2 regions of the Vogesella sp. AC12 genome follow, and region 1 is predicted to be linked to the other one. Evidence: predicted binding sites of a transcription regulator. Region 1 holds the regulator's gene; the other holds the start of a gene.
What was found. Region 1 encodes FNR, which switches genes on or off when oxygen is low (the NO sensors DNR and NnrR bind a similar motif). Its sites were predicted from a motif close to TTGATNNNNATCAA; they were not measured.

Region 2: a site for FNR is predicted at 2,307-2,320, ahead of NOM55_RS04660 (GbsR/MarR family transcriptional regulator). Genes of this name have one in related genera too.

Annotation. Positions count from the first base shown of each region.
Region 1 is NZ_JANFNU010000002.1:289,601-295,202, reverse strand. Features, by position in the region: gene NOM55_RS05225 (hypothetical protein) at 1-891, shown strand, start outside; gene NOM55_RS05220 (hypothetical protein) at 970-1,662, shown strand; gene hemN (oxygen-independent coproporphyrinogen III oxidase) at 1,813-3,222, opposite strand; gene fnr (fumarate/nitrate reduction transcriptional regulator Fnr) at 3,334-4,080, shown strand; gene NOM55_RS05205 (iron-siderophore ABC transporter substrate-binding protein) at 4,145-5,062, opposite strand; gene fhuB (Fe(3+)-hydroxamate ABC transporter permease FhuB) at 5,062-5,602, opposite strand, start outside.
Region 2 is NZ_JANFNU010000002.1:179,822-185,423, forward strand. Features, by position in the region: gene mutS (DNA mismatch repair protein MutS) at 1-229, opposite strand, end outside; gene NOM55_RS04655 (diguanylate cyclase) at 325-2,181, opposite strand; gene NOM55_RS04660 (GbsR/MarR family transcriptional regulator) at 2,354-2,935, shown strand; gene NOM55_RS04665 (cytochrome ubiquinol oxidase subunit I) at 2,938-4,275, shown strand; gene NOM55_RS04670 (cytochrome d ubiquinol oxidase subunit II) at 4,272-5,282, shown strand; gene NOM55_RS04675 (DUF3149 domain-containing protein) at 5,421-5,555, shown strand.

The DNA of each region.
Region 1 (5,602 bases):
GCGGCAGGGGCCAGCAACGAGGCCGTTGGTCTCGACGTAGCCATTACTTCCAACGTGCCGATGCTTGCCACTCTGGGCAAGCAGTACGAGGCGGACTATGTCACCTGCCCACCGCGCCAGGGACCACAGCTCAAGGAAGTGGGTGCCGGCTCCAGCGGCCTCGTCGACATCGTCACCAACAACTTCAACAAACCCAGCAATGAAGATCATGGCTGGTTTGCCAACCAGAGCTTCGGCATCCAGACCGCAGCCGGCTATATCGGCATGACCTGGTCCCCGGACCCGGGCGTTACCCGCCACATCCAGCCCAAGTTCTCGTTCTACGTAAGCACCGGCGATTTCGACTACAACACCCTGGCGCAATGGACCGATGTGTCGACCAAGGCGGCCGAAATCACCCTGGACAAATTCAGCCAGTTCAACTGCACCGTGACGCTGACCGAAACCGGCGACTGGACCGTGACCCCCGGCAAGCCCGCCGTCAGCGTGGCTGACGACGTGGTGCATGCACTGGTGAACAGCCACCTGTCGCTCTGCAAGGCACACGAGAACCTGCTTGCCCTGACGCAATCCGCACCACTGCAGCAGCTGCAGCTGGAAGGCGATCCAACCTTCCTCGACTCCGTATCCAGCGTGGTGTGGCAAGACAATGCCGTGGACGGCGTGGTGCGATCCGACATGGCCAATACCTTCCTCAAGGGCCGGCTGTCGGTGGGCAGCGCGCTGATGGCCGGGTTCACCTTCTTCCTGCTTAGCGGCGTGCGCTTCAACATCAAGGGCTCGACGCAGCAGGGATCCTTCCAGTGCGAATTTGATTACGCCGGCGATCGCTCCGCCAAGGCCGTGCAGGACTTGTTCCAGCCCGGCGCACCACTGGAATTCCACAAGTAATCCGTTCATTACTTGACTCGGGACACAAGCGTTTACCGGTTAAACGTTTGTGTCCTGTTATTGAAAGCAATATCCCGCATGGAATCCGCTGACAATACAATTCTCTTTCCTCCCATAAAAAGTGCGGGGGCATTACTGACGTCTACGCCAGATACAGCCATCACGATTACTTCCGTTAGTGACCTTAATATAAAACTTGGTTTGACTTTTTATGCCACCAGCTCTCCGACGGCCGATTATATTCTCGCTGGAATTCAGTCTGTACATACCAAGGTAATTATCGATTTTAGCAATCAATTGCCACTATCCTGGGTTGCCTCGGTGCTGGCCGCGGGAGAAATCAGCCCGAATCAGCTTGCTTATCCATTCAGCGCCAATGCAGATCAATTCTCGATGCGGTTTAATAATGAAATTACCCTGACACACGACGAGAGTGGCTGGCGAATACCGCCCTATGACAATAAAGAATATCGCGTCTGTATTGGCTTGGGGATGGGGTTGGAAGAAATAGACTGGGGCTGTAGTGTAACGGTGGCCCCCAATAGCAGCGTGTTGCTGGAAGCCAGCGCCTATCAGGTGTTTCGCCTGGATATGGCAATGCCGATAGGTAGTCCGGTGACGCCCACGCCACCCAATGCCTGGCAGATTCCCCTTGGCAGCAAGGCGCTACTCTCGTTCTCAGCCTCGGGCATCGGAACGCTGACGTTCGGAACCGGCAACCAGGCACAACAAGCCAACCCAGAGCATGATCAACACGCCGCCAAGTCTTGAAAAACAAGCCAGGCGCACTTCCCTGCCCCCATCCGGCTCAAATGGATGACAGGCTCTAGCGCCCGCGCCGCCGCCGGCATAAAAAAAGGTTGGCCGCATCGCTGCGGCCAACCTTGTGTGCCTGTCGTCCCGCCGCCCGTGCGGCGCGCGTCAGATGGTTTTCGAATAGCGCGCGCCGGTTTCGCGCTCGCGCAGGTGGCGGTCGAACGCCATCGCGATATTGCGGATCAGGAAGCGGCCCTTCGGCTCCACCATCAGGAAGTCGCCGTCGAAGTGCAGCAGCCCCATCTGCTGGAACTCGCGGATCTTCGGCAGTTCGTCGGCGAAGTAGTCGGCAAAATTGATGGCGAAGGTCTGCTCGATCGCCTCCACCGACAGCGAGAAGCGGCACATTAGCGCCTGGATCACGCTGCGGCGCAGGATGTCGTCCTGAGTCAGCGTCATGCCGCGCATCACCGGCAGGTGGCCGGCGTCCAGCGCAGCGTAGTAGGCGTCGATGTCTTTTTCATTCTGCGAGTAACAGGGGCCGACCTTGCCGATCGACGACACGCCGAAGCCGATCATGTCGCAATCGGCGTGGGTGGAGTAGCCCTGGAAGTTGCGCTGCAGGCGGCCCTGCTCCAGCGCGCGCGTCAGCTCGTCACCGGGCTTGGCGAAGTGGTCCATGCCGATGAACACGTAACCGGCGTCGCTCAGCTGCTGTACCGAGTTCTGCAGGATGTCGAGCTTGGTGGCGCTGGACGGCAGATCGGCCTCGTTGATGCGGCGCTGCGGCTTGAACACGGTCGGCAGGTGCGCGTAGTTGTACAGCGCGATACGGTCCGGCGACATCGCGATCACCTTGTTGACGGTGCTTTCCAGCGAGTGCGCGCTCTGCAGCGGCAGGCCGTAGATCAGGTCCACGCTCACCGACTTGAAGCCGGCCTCGCGCGCGGCGTCGATCACCAGCCGGGTTTCCGCCTCGCTCTGGATGCGGTTCACCGCCTGCTGCACCGCCGGATCGAAATCCTGGATGCCGACGCTCATGCGGTTGAAACCGAGACGGCCCAGGTGCAGCACGGTGTCGCGGCCAACCTTGCGCGGGTCGATCTCGATCGAGAACTCGCCTTCCGGCAGCAGCTCGAAGTAGCGGTTGATGACGCCCATCACCCGGTCCAGCTGCGCATCGGACAGGAAGGTCGGTGTGCCGCCGCCGAAATGCAGCTGGATCACCTTCTCGCGACAGCCGAGTTTTTCCGCCACCAGCGCGATTTCCTTTTCCAGGTAGTCGAGGTAGGCGTCGGCACGGCTCTTGTCCTTGGTGATGATCTTGTTGCAGCCGCAGTAGTAGCAGATGGTGTTGCAGAACGGGATGTGCACGTACAGCGAAATGCCGCGATGGTTTGCCCCAATGGCGCGCTGCGCCAGGCAATGTTCATAATCATTCACCCCGAAACCGGCGTGAAAACGGTCGGCAGTCGGATAGGAGGTGTAACGCGGACCGGACCCTTCCAGTGTTTCGATCAGGGTCCGGTCGAAAACACATTGGGTCGGGATAAATGCAGAATGAGCAGCCATCATATATTTTGATTGGAAATCTGGTGGGGGACTGGTAAATTTGCGCAATTACGCCTTGATCTGCATTGACGCTCATCAAGCAAGCTCATCTGTCCCTGGAAATCGACTCTCGGTATGAACGATCTGTCCTCCCCCCTGCATTCGCTGAAAGTCACTTGTTCCAACTGCAGCCTGCGTGAATTGTGCCTGCCGGTGGGGCTAAACCGTGACGAGATGGCCCAGCTGGATGCCGTTATCCGTCAGAGCCGCCGTTTCAAGCGCGGTGAATACCTGTTCCGCAGCGGAGAAGGTTTCCGTTCTTTATACGCGGTGCGCACCGGCTATTTCAAGACCTGCGTTTCCAGCCAGGACGGCCGCGAACAGGTTACCGGTTTCCACATGTCCGGCGAGCTGATGGGGCTGGACGGCATTTCCTCCAACACCCACGGTTGCGACGCCATCGCGCTGGAGGACAGCGAGGTGTGCGAGCTGCCGTTCAGCCGCATGGAAAGCCTGGGACGCGACATCCCCAGCCTGCAACACCACTTCTTCCGCCTGATGAGCCGCGAAATCGTGCGCGACCAGTCGGTGATGCTGCTGCTGGGCAATATGAAGGCGGAAGAACGCCTCGCCGCCTTCCTGCTCAACCTGTCGCAGCGCCTGGCCAGCCGCGGCTTTGCCGCCAACGATTTCATCCTGCGCATGAGCCGCGAGGAAATCGGCAGCTTCCTCGGCCTGAAACTGGAAACCGTCAGCCGCACGCTGTCGAAATTCCAGCAGCAGGGCTGGATCCTGGTCGATCACAAGCACATCCAGCTGGTCCGCCCGGAAGAGCTGAAGGCCCTGGTGGCCGGCTGCTCGCAGGCCAACAGCGCCGGCTAAGCCCGCCGCGTGACCCAATAAAAAAGCCCGGACTTGCTCCGGGCTTTTTGCTTGTCACCGCCGGCTAGCGCGCACCATGCGGCAGCCGCAGCAGCGCGTCGCTCATCGCCTCGGCCAGGTAGTACAGCGAGAAGATGCCGCCGTAGCTCCAGGTGGCGCGCACCGCGCCGAAGCGGCCGCGCTGCACGAAAGGCATCGCCCGCCACAACGGGGTGCCGAACAGCTTGCCGGCCTGCTCGAACGGCTGCTGGTACAGCACCACGCTGTCGCGCAGCTGCCCCAGCTGCACCACCTGCTGCTGCGTCACCCCCCAGATCGACGCCGCCGGCTGCGGCGTGCCGGCGATGCCCAGCCGCTGCAGCGCGTGCAGCGGCATCGAGTTGCTGCCGTACACGTACACCACCGCCGGGCTGGCAAAACGGATCACGTCCACCCGCGGCAGCTGCGTGCCGAAGCGCTGCTGCAGCCGGCCGCGCAGGCGGGCAAAGCCCTGCTCCATGCCGGTCAGCCGCCGCTCGGCCAGCGCCGTGCGCCCGAACAGCCCGGCCAGCTGCAGGTAGATGTCACGCGCCACCTGCGCGTTGTCGTGATCGTGACGGTAGGCGTCGAAGTACAGCACCGGGGCGATGCGCGCCAGTTGCGGCCGCATGTCCAGTAGGCTGGGGCTGATGATGATCAGGTCCGGCTTCAGGCTGGCCAGCAGCTCCAGGTTGGGCTCCAGCCGACCGCCGGCCGGCAGCGTGGTAGATGGCAAGGTTGGCCGCACCACCCACTTGCGATAGTCGTCGGCATCGGCTACCGCCAACGGCGTAATGCCCAACTCCAGCAACTGTTCGGCGGCCTCCCAGCTCAGCGCCACCACCCGCTGCGGCGAGCGTGCAAAATGATGCACGCCGTCGCTGTCGCGCACGGTCAGCGCCGCCGCCAGTCCAGACCACAGCAGCAACGCTGCGGCCAACGTTGTCCAGACTGCCCGCGCCATTACGCCCTCCCCCGGCGCAAACGCTGCGCCAGCAACAACAAGATGAAATACGCCCCGCACAGCACCGAGGCCAGGATGCCGACCGGCACCTGCAGCGGGAAGATCAGCACCCGCCCCAGCCAGTCCGCCACCAGCAGCAGCACGCTGCCCAGCAGCGCCGCCAGCAGCAGCTGCTGCAGCACGCGGCGCGCGCCGAGCATGGCGGCGATATGCGGTGCCAGCAGGCCGAGAAAGCCAACCGGCCCCAGCACGCTGGTGACCAGCGCGGTCAGCAGCGCCACCAGTGTCAGCCACGTCAGCCGGCTGCGTGCCAAGTGCAGGCCGCGCCCTTGCGCCACACCGTCGCCAATGCTCAATAGCGTCAGCGCACGTTGGCCGCACAGCGCCAGCGCGCCCAGCAGCAGCACGCCGCCGCTGAGCAGCAGCGCCTGCTCTCCCGATACGCGATAGGTGGAGCCGGCCAGCCAGCCGAGGATGGCGAAGCTATCCGCCGTGCCGCGCGCCAGCGCGAACTGCAGCACCGCCTCCAGCAAGGCCGCC
Region 2 (5,602 bases), 110 kb from region 1:
CGAGATAGCCCTCGGCGGCGTGATAGGGGATGCCGGCCATGCGGATCGGGTTGCCGCCGCTGGCGCCGCGCGCGGTGAGGGTGATGTCCAGCAGCCGCGACGCCTTCTCGGCGTCGTCGTAGAACAGCTCGTAGAAGTCGCCCATGCGGTAGAACAGCAGCTTGTCGGCGTGTTCGCGTTTCAGGGCGAGATACTGCTGCATCATCGGCGTGTGCTGGGGTGTGGTCATCAGGCTGTCCGTCGGAGGTAAAAGGTTGGCCGCAATAGGCAACGCCCCGACAGGCGGGGCGCGGCAAGCTATTTTACGGGATGTGACCGGTGCCGTCACGGCGGGTCGGCGCTGAGCGCGACGGCGCGGTGGCGACCGGCGGCCTTGGCCGCGTACAGCGCGCTGTCGGCGCGGGCGAGCAGGGTGCGGCTGTCGTCGTCGGCCTGCAGGCAGGCGACGCCGATGGAGCTGGTGATGGCGAGGATGTGGTGTCCGCTCTGGATGCGGAGCTCGCTGATGTCGTCGATGATGCGCTCGGCCAGGTCCAGCGCCTCGTGCAGCCCCAGTCCCGGCAGCAGCAGGCAGAATTCCTCGCCGCCGATGCGGCCGGCGACATCGCTCTCACGCAGCACTTCTTCCAGCGCGTCGCCCAGCGCGGCCAGCACCAGATCGCCGGCGTGGTGGCCGTAGCGGTCGTTGATCTGCTTGAAGTGGTCGAGGTCCAGCATCAGTACCGACAGCGGCGCGTGCTGAACCTGCGCCAGCTGCAGCTGGGTTTCCAGCCGCGCCAGCAGTGTCGGGCGGTTGAACAGCCCGGTCAGCGCGTCGATGGTGGCCTGCTGCTCCAGGATGCGCTGCAGCGCCTTGCGCTGGCTGATGTCGCGCGCCGAGCCCCAGATCACCGGCTGGCCGTCCAGCATCAGGCGGCGGGCGCTGACCTCGACATCGAGCAGCGCGCCGTGCTTGGTGCGGTTGACGCTTTCGAAGGTCTCGCCGTCCTCGCCGGTGGCGGCCAGCCGCTGGCGGATGCTCTGCGGCGTGCTGCCGGGCACCACCTGCCACAGGTGCATGTGCAGCAGCTCGTCCAGGCTGTAGCCCAGCATCTGGCACAGGCTGTCGCTGGCCTCCAGGAAGCGGCCGTTCATGTCGATGATGGACAGGCCGTCGGCGGCGTTCTGCAGGATGGCGCGGTACCACTGGCTGCGGCTGTCCAGCTGGCGGTGGATGGTCTGGTTTTCCAGCAGCAGCGCCAGCAGGCGCGCGGTGTCCTCGAGGATGGTGATCGCCTGCGGCGTCGGCGCCGACGGCGTGCGGTGGTAGACGGCGAAGGTGCCGTGCACGGTGCCCTTGCTGTCGATCAGCGGCTCGGACCAGCAACTGCCCAGTTCGAAGCGCGCCGCCAGCTCGCGGTACGGCGCCCAGTTCGGGTGCAGTTGCAGGTTTTCCGCCACCACCCGTTTCGCGTGCCACACCGCGGCGCCGCAGCTGCCGACCATCGGGCCGGGGGCGAGGCCGACCAGGCGTTGCTGGTAGGCGCTGGGCAGCGACGGCCCGGCCACCGGCTGCAGGCGGCCGCGCGAATCCAGCAGCAGGATGGAGCAGCGCCATTCCGGCAGCGCCAGCTCGATCTGCTGCACCACGGTGCGCAGCAGGGCGTCCAGCGGCGTGCCCTGCGCGTTCTGGCGCAGGATGTCGCTGTGCAGCAGCTGCCAGTGCTGGCGCCTGGCCAGCTTTTCGCGTTGTTGCAGCTGTTCCAGCTCGGCGCCGGCGCGTTCGATGAAGGGCTGCAGCAGCACCGGCAGTTCCGGCGCGAAGAAGTCGGGGCGCGGGTCCAGCAGCGCCAAGTGGCCCAGGCAATGCGCGTCGCCGTCCAGCAGTGGCCAGGCGAGACAGCTCTGCCACGCCTGCTGGCCGGCGTCTGGCAGGCACTGCCGCAGGCCGCGGCCGAGCAGCAGCGGTTGCCGGTTGTCGAACTGGCAGTTGCAGGGCAGCGCGTGCGGTGTGCCGGCGGCGTCGTTGGCAAACAGCACCTGCAGCTGGCGGTGCGGGCCGCTGCTGCGCTGCGACAGCAGCACGCGCTCGGCCCCGGTCAGGCAGGCGAGCTGGCTGACCAGTTGTTGCAGGTACTTTTTGCCGATGCAGCTGGCGCTGTGCAGCAACAGGGCATCGCGGATGCGTTGGGGATCGGGCATGGCTGGCGCGCTCGGTGCGTATCCGTTTCAGTATGCAACTTAGTTCCGGCTTGCGGAAGCAATGAATGGTGGCCGTCACGGCACGGGGCTGGCGTGTGGTTTGACAAGCATTATTTCCAGCGTCTATGATCCATATCAAACTTTCAGAAATTACTGAAAATTGGAAAACGACATGAACCTGCCACCCCTGATTCAATCCTTCGTACTGCATTTCGGCGAAATGGGCAGCCATTGGGGCATCAACCGCACCGTGGGCCAGATCTACGCCTTGCTGTACGTCTCCGACAAACCACTCAACGCCGACGACATCGTCGAGGCCATCGGCTGTTCGCGCTCCAATACCAGCATGGCGCTGAAGGAGCTGCAGGCGTGGCGGCTGGTCAAGCTGCAGCACCTGCCCGGCGACCGTCGCGAATACTTCTCCACCCCGGACGACGTGTGGGCGATCTTCAAGACCCTGGCCGAGGAGCGGCAGAAGCGCGAGGTGGAGCCGACGCTGACCATGCTGCGCGGCGCGATCATGGAAACGCCGTCCGGCGACGCCGAGCGCCACGCACAGGCACGCATGAACGAGATGTACCAGCTGATCGAACTGGTGACCAAGTGGTTCGCCGACATCCGCGACATGGACGTGGACACGCTGCAGAAGCTGATGAAGCTGGGCAGCCAGGTGCAGAAGGTGTTGCAGTTCACGCAGAGCATCGGCCGTCTCACCGGCCGCGACAGCAACCGTAACGCCGACGCGGAGGCCTGAACATGGACAGCTTCGATCCGCTGACGCTGGCGCGCATCCAGTTTGCGGCCAACATCAGTTTCCACATCCTGTTTCCCACCATCAGCATCGCCATGGGCTGGGTGCTGCTGTACTTCAAGACCCGCTTTGACCGCAGCGGCGACCAAGCGTGGCTGGACGCCTACGGCTTCTGGGTGAAGATCTTTGCGCTCACCTTCGCGCTGGGGGTGGTGTCCGGCATCACCATGAGCTTCCAGTTCGGCACCAACTGGCCGGGCTACATGCAGAAGGTCGGCAACGTCGCCGGGCCGCTGCTGGCCTACGAGGTGCTGACCGCGTTTTTCCTGGAGGCGACCTTCCTCGGCATCATGCTGTTCGGCCGCTCGCGGGTGAGCAACCGCGTGCACACGCTGGCCACCTTCCTGGTGGCGTTCGGCACCACGGTGTCGGCGTTCTGGATCATCGCGCTGAACTCGTGGATGCAGACGCCGGCCGGGGTGGAGGTAATTGCCGGCAAGGTGCACGTAGAGAGCTGGCTGGCGGTGATCTTCAACCCGTCGATGCCGTACCGGCTGACGCACATGCTGCTGGCCTCCGGCCTGACGGTGGCCTTTCTGGTGGCCGGGGTGTCGGCCTACCGCTGGCTGCGCGGCGACCGTGCCGCCGGCGTGCGCCACGCGCTGAAGACCGGCGTCACCCTGGCCGCCGTGCTGATCCCGCTGCAGATCCTGGTCGGCGACGCGCACGGGCTGAACACCTTCCACCACCAGCCGGCCAAGCTGGCAGCGATCGAGGGCGTGTGGCATACCGAGCGCGGTGCGCCGCTGCTGCTGTTCGCACTGCCGGACGAGGCGACACAGTCCAACCGCTACGCGTTGGGTATTCCCAAGCTGGCGAGCCTGATCATCACCCACCAGCCGGACGGCGAGATTCGCGGCCTGAACGAGTTTGCCGGCGCGCATCCGCCGGTGGCCAAGGTGTTCTGGAGCTTCCGCGTGATGGTGGCGGTGGGGGTGGCGATGCTGCTGGCCTGCTGGCTGGCGGCGTGGCAGCTGCGCCGCCGCGGCGAGCCGGCGCCATGGCTGGCACGCGTGCTGGTGGCGATGACCTTCTCCGGCTGGCTGGCGACGCTGGCCGGCTGGTACGTGACCGAGATCGGCCGCCAACCGTGGCTGGTGACCGGCATCCTGCGCACCGCCGATGCCGCCTCAGCGGTGGGCGGCGGCATGATCCTGTCCACCTTGCTGATGTACCTAGCGCTGTACGCGGTGCTGCTGGTCAGCTACGTGTCGGTGGTGTTCTATCTGGCGAAGAAGGCCGGTCAGCCGGTTGCGGCCAACCTTGAAGGAGTCTCGGCATGAATGCGGAACTGTGGTTGCCGGTGATTTTCGCCGGCCTGATGGCCATCTCCTTGCTGGCCTACGTGATCCTCGACGGCTACGACCTGGGTGTCGGCGTGTTGCTGCCGTTGGGCAGCGACAGCCAGCGCGACACCATGATCGCCAGCATCGGCCCGTTCTGGGACGCCAATGAAACCTGGCTGGTGCTGGGCGTCGGCCTGCTGCTGGTGGCGTTCCCGATGGCGCACGGCATCATCCTTGGCGAGCTGTACCTGCCGGTGGCGCTGATGCTGCTGGGCTTGATCCTGCGTGGCGTGGCGTTCGACTTTCGCGTCAAGGCGCAGGCGCAGCACCAGCCGGCGTGGAACGCCGCCTTTGCTGTCGGCTCGCTGCTGGCGACGCTCAGCCAGGGCGTGATGCTGGGGCGCTACCTCACCGGCTTCGCCCCCGGTGCGGCGGCGTGGGGTTTCGCGCTGCTGGCCGGGGCCGGGCTGACTGCCGCCTACGTGCTGCTCGGCGCCGGCTGGCTGATCATGAAAACCGAGGGCGAACTGCAGCAGCGCGCCACGCGCTGGGCGCAGCGCGCGCTGCTGGGCACCGGCGTCGCGGTCGCAGCGGTGTCGATCGCCACGCCGCTGGCAAGCGCACGCATCGCCGCCAAGTGGTTCACGCTGCCGGATGTGCTGCTGTTGTTGCCGTTGCCGCTGGTCACGCTGGCGCTGTTCGTGCTGCTGGCCGTCAGCCTGCCAAGGTTGGCCGCAAGGCAGGCGGCTGGGCGCGACAGCTTCTGCTGGCTGCCGTTTGCCGCCACCGTCGGCATCGTGCTGCTGTCGTTCTGGGGTCTGGCCTACAGCGTGTTCCCGGAAATTGTCATCGGTCGGCTGACCATCTGGCAGGCGGCCAGCGACGCCGAGGCGCTGTGGGTGATCCTCGCCGGCGCCGCGGTGGTGCTGCCCACCATCATCGGCTACACCGTGTTCGCCTACCGCGTGTTCTGGGGCAAGGCGCGTGAACTGAGCTATTCCTGAGGGTAAGCGCGGCAGCGGGCTGTTGCTTTCCCGCGGGTGCCTCGCGGCGGATTGACCTGTATCAAAGTCCCTGTCAAGGGTAGGGGTAAGATCGAATTTATCCTGATTAGATACCGGAAACACCGGGAGGAGCTTGAAATGGAACTGTGGAAACAACTGCTCTCTGACGATGTCGGCCTGCTGAGTGTCATCACCATCGGCGTCACTTCGGTGATCGTCACCACCATCATCGTGATGTTCATCAAGAAGGTGAAAAACAGCGACCGCAAGTAAGCGCGACGCCGATTTCCGCAAAAAGGGTACGACCACGGTCGTACCCT